DNA from 2 places in the Solibacillus cecembensis genome. Region 2 is predicted to be linked to the other one. Evidence: riboswitches for the same ligand, from Rfam matches in the RefSeq annotation. Region 2 holds a riboswitch; the other holds the start of a gene.
What was found. A riboswitch is a leader RNA that binds a small molecule or an ion and turns the genes downstream of it on or off. The one in region 2 is predicted to bind FMN.
Positions count from the first base shown of each region.

Region 1: another riboswitch for FMN. It lies ahead of ACQKIH_RS14710 (ECF transporter S component); the one in region 2 lies ahead of ribE (riboflavin synthase).

Region 1 is NZ_JBNNMF010000016.1:62,441-64,850, reverse strand. It holds gene ACQKIH_RS14715 (hypothetical protein) at 1-1,008, shown strand, start outside; FMN riboswitch at 1,091-1,267, shown strand; gene ACQKIH_RS14710 (ECF transporter S component) at 1,526-2,104, shown strand; gene brnQ (branched-chain amino acid transport system II carrier protein) at 2,280-2,410, shown strand, end outside.
Region 2 is NZ_JBNNMF010000008.1:94,327-96,736, reverse strand. It holds gene ACQKIH_RS09125 (DUF2935 domain-containing protein) at 1-98, opposite strand, end outside; gene ACQKIH_RS09120 (DUF2619 domain-containing protein) at 211-474, opposite strand; FMN riboswitch at 662-790, shown strand; FMN riboswitch at 939-1,067, shown strand; gene ribE (riboflavin synthase) at 1,195-1,830, shown strand; partial or broken gene ribB (3,4-dihydroxy-2-butanone-4-phosphate synthase) at 1,844-2,410, shown strand, end outside.

The sequences.
Region 1 (2,410 bases), on a different contig from region 2:
TTTATGGGGAATGCCCCTGAAATAGCTCTGCCATTAGATGCAGAGGATGCTCAATTGGAAGATACGTCATCACATGAGCCAGCTACAACTAGAATGATGGAAAGTCATTCAATGGAGATGGAAAATAATGACCTATCACCAAAATTGATGGCCATGCCGAATCATACGGTCGTTAATGAGCAACAACTAGAAGGATTCACATTATTTACGATAGGATTAGTAGGCGATGATGCAGAAAGCGTACCGGTTAGTTTTTTAATTCCCACTGAAATTGTGGAGCGTCAATTAGGTACAAAAACACCGACAAAATTACAGCTGTATCAGGAGTTTGCACCGTTCATTGAGGAGCAGTCTTTAGGCTTTAAAGAGTATCATCCCTTTAAAGGTAACTTTACAGAAAAAGGCGATAATTTAGTGCATCAGCTGCCAGAGGACCATATGTATGATGCTGGTTCAGCCGCGCTGTCAAATTATAAAGGCGCATTAATTGATACGTTCGGTGAGAGTTATGATCAAGTGTTGCTGACAAATGAAGAGGGGACACAAATAACGCTCAGTTACATGGGGGAAGTTAGTGAACCGATTGAATTAACAGGAAAAAAGACGAATTATAATTATTTTAGTTATCAAATGCGTGATGGTTCAACCTATTTAAGTCCGAATTTCCGAATGAGTTTTAGCGATGTAAAGGATGCATTATTAAATATGACGACCGAAGCCAATGATATTTATCACACCGCTATTTTGCCGGATGTTTCCTTTCAAGTAAAAGTAAAGAGAAAAACGGTAACGGTTACTTTTGATGAGCTATTGGATTTAGACAAATATGATTCGGTTCAAGCGATGCGTATGATTGAAGGGATTCTTTTAACGGCAGCTAGCTTTAATAAAGAAGTGAAATTTGAACAAATCAAGCAACAAGATTGGGGCGGCTTTCATTTTTCAAAACCGTTACCTAAGCCAGTTGCTCCAAATTTAATTGTCTATGATTTTAGTACAATTGAATAATGTGAAAAAAAGAATTGTAAGCAGATGGCTTTACAATTCTTTTTTTTATCTTATAATGAAGGTGTAACAAAATTTAATATTGATTCATCTTCGGGGCAGGGTGTAATTCCCGACCGGCGGTAATATAAAGTTGTAGCCTTTGACCATTTACTTGGAGGACGCTACATAAACTTTTCGAGCCCGCGAGCCACGTTTTTTGTGTGCAGGATTTGGTGCGATTCCAAAGCCGACAGTATAGTCTGGATGGGAGAAGATGGAGGTACGGTCGTCATTTCATGAAAATGCCGTGTTTTTAGTAACCACAATTTTGTTTTTCTAGTAATTAGAAAGACTCTCTTTCTTATACAAAGAAATAGGATTAGGTTACGTTACGTTTTAAAAAACATGGAATAGACCTTTATTTAAGTGTGCCTATTCTCCCTTATGCTTCTTTATTAGCATAAGGGTTTTTTCATGGAATGATTTTGATTCGTCCTTTCTTCTTGCAGAATGAATCAGCAATGAGGAGAGATTTTTTATGCGCAAGAAAAGTTTAAAGTTACGTTCATTCGTAACAATCGGTATGTTGAGTAGTATTTCGTTTGTTTTGATGTTACTTAACTTCCCATTACCATGGTTCCCAGTATTTTTACAAATTGACTTTAGTGATATCCCTGCATTAATTGCAGCGATTACAATGGGACCAGTAGCAGGTATTTTAGTAGAGTTGATGAAGAACGTGTTAGATTGGATTTTTACTGGCGCACCAGAAGGTATTCCGGTAGGACATATCGCCAACTTTGTAACAGGTATTTCGTTTGTCATCCCAGCTTATTACATTTATAAAAAGTTCCCATCAGTAAAAGGGCTTATTGGGGGATTAGTAATAAGCACATTCATTATGTCATTAGGTATGGCTGTCTTAAATTACTTTGCGTTTTTACCAATGTATACGTATTTATTAGGAATGCCTGAATTTAATATGTACGAAACGATTATTTTAGGTATTTTACCGTTTAATATAGTAAAAGGAATTATACTATTAGTTATTGCGACGATGGTCTATCGCACGATGCGTGTGTGGATCGAAAATCAGCGCGCACAGTTTTTAGCATAATTTTGTATAAGTCAGCATGCCAGTAATAGGGGTGCTGGCTTTTACTTTTTAAATATAATAAAAATAGAGTGTTGTAATCAAGCGATGAGACTGGTATCATATTGTACATTGTTGCGAAAAATCAATTTATTTTGAGAATAGCAATTATCAATCGAACATCATAGGAGAGACATCAATGGATAAAAAAGTACCCTTTTCAACATACGCTGTCATTGGAACGATGTTATTTGGCATGTTTTTTGGTGCAGGTAACTTAATTTTCCCTATTCAAATGGGACAGCTTGCAGGCACAAATTTTTGGCCAGC
Region 2 (2,410 bases):
TCTGCGGTGAACCCAAGACTTAAAAAGAAAGCATGTTCCTTCATGATTCGAGACCAAAAACGTATTTCCTCCAATGATTGCGTAACAAATGTAGGAATTCCTATACCTCCTCCAGTACTAGTTATCAATGCCTAATGTATTCGAGGAATATTGAATTCATGCTCTAATAAAACTGATTGTTTGCTCGGAAAGGGACGGATGGTTGTCCCATCATTTCATACGCAAACTAATAAAAATCAGGGTCACACCACTAAGTAGACAAATCATTTTTGCAAATGATATTTTATCACTCAGCCCTGACAAGCCTATACCAGTCGTGATAATGAAAATGATAGGCCCGATTAGCGCAAGTGATGAATTCACAATAAACGCCTTTTCTAAATCATTTAATTTAAACATAATATATGCAGCAATAATATCTACGCTTCCCGAAAGGATACGCAATAATACGATATATATAAGTGCTGTTTGCATTGATCAACCACCTTTGTCTTCTTAAATTCATGTTTAGTCAAATGTATGCTTGGCTATTTTCAATTATTAAAGGAAATCGAGTGGGGGGATTTTGATCTCATCATTTTTCATGAGCAAAAAATAAAACGGGTTCAAAACTTATTTTGCATTGATAAAAATAGTTTGCTATAATGGGCGTCATAGTTGAATAGTCCTTCGGGGTCGGGTGAAAGTCCCAATCGGCGGTGATGAAGAAATTCTAAGCCCGCGAGCCTTTTTGGCAGGATTTGGTGTGATTCCAAAGCCGACAGTATAGTCTGGATGAGAGAAGGATGGATTAGGCGTTTTATGAACCCTTTGTGTAATTTTACCGTTTACACCGAGGCTTATTTCGTGATGCCTAAATGAGAATTTTCTAATCACCCCGTAGAGCACCTTCTATGTGGTTTTTTTGTTTTTCAAAGAAACCTGTACAATTTCATATGTATTTCCTTCGGGGTCGGGTGAAAATCCCAATCGGCGGTGATGAAGCAATTCTAAGCCCGCGAGCCTTTTTGGCAGGATTTGGTGTAATTCCAAAGCCGACAGTATAGTCTGGATGGGAGAAGGAAATAAAAATGGTCGACTTTTTTCAAAAATAGATGAAAATAAGTTTATTTGACGACGCCATTTTTATAACTCTCATTAAAACTCCGAGCGATTAGCGGGGTTTTTTCTATTTTATAGGATGAGGTGAGAATGATGTTTACAGGAATTATCGAGGAGTTAGGAACGATTCACCAGATGAAATCAACTCCTCAAGCAATGGTATTATCCATTCAAGCGAAAAAAGTGTTAGAAGATGTAAAACTTGGAGACAGTATCGCGGTAAATGGTGTTTGTCTAACGGTGACCAATTTTACAAGCAATGCATTTACGGTAGATGTTATGCCGGAAACGGTGAAAGCATCGAGCATTCAACAATTGCAAAGCGGCTCAATGGTTAATTTGGAGCGTGCGATGGCTGCAAATGGTCGTTTTGGCGGACATTTTGTATCAGGGCATATTGATGGAGTTGCTAAAATCCTTCAAAAGCGCCAAGTGGCCAATGCTGTTTATATTGACTTGGACGTACCGGAAGAACTGTTAAAAAACTGCTTAGTAAAAGGCTCCATTACACTAGATGGTACGAGTTTAACGATTTTTAATGTCACATCGTCTTCATTAACCGTTTCATTAATTCCACATACGTACAAAGAAACGGTACTCGGTATGAAAAAAGTAGGGGATCTCGTCAATGTTGAAACCGATTTATTTGGTAAGTATATTTTGCAGCATTTAACGAAACGTCAGTCCAACAATCTTTCAGCGGATTTTTTACAACAACATGGATTTTAAGGGGAGAACCGAAATGTTTCATACAATTGAGGAAGCGCTAGAGGCGTTAAAAGCAGGGGAAGTCATTATTGTGGTGGATGATGAAAACCGCGAAAACGAAGGAGATTTTTTAGTATTAGGTGAACATGCGACACCGAAAAATATTAATTTTATGGCAACATATGGGCGCGGTTTAATTTGTACACCGATTTCACAAAGTATTGCGGACAAGCTACAACTAAAGCCGATGGTCCAAACAAATACAGATGTCCATCAAACAGCATTTACAGTAAGCATTGATTATAAAACAACAACAACCGGCATTAGTGCGTTTGAGCGCTCGGATACGATGTTGGCAATGGTAGATGAAGACGTTCGAGCTAAGGATTTTAGAAGTCCCGGGCATGTGTTTCCACTTCTTGCAAAAGACGGTGGCGTATTAGAACGTAGAGGACATACGGAAGCAGCGGTCGATTTGGCGAAGCTATGTGGTTCCGCACAAGTAGGCGTGATTTGTGAAATTATGAATGAGGACGGCACAATGGCGCGCGTACCGGATTTATGGGAAATCGCCAAAACATTTAACCTGAAATTTATAACA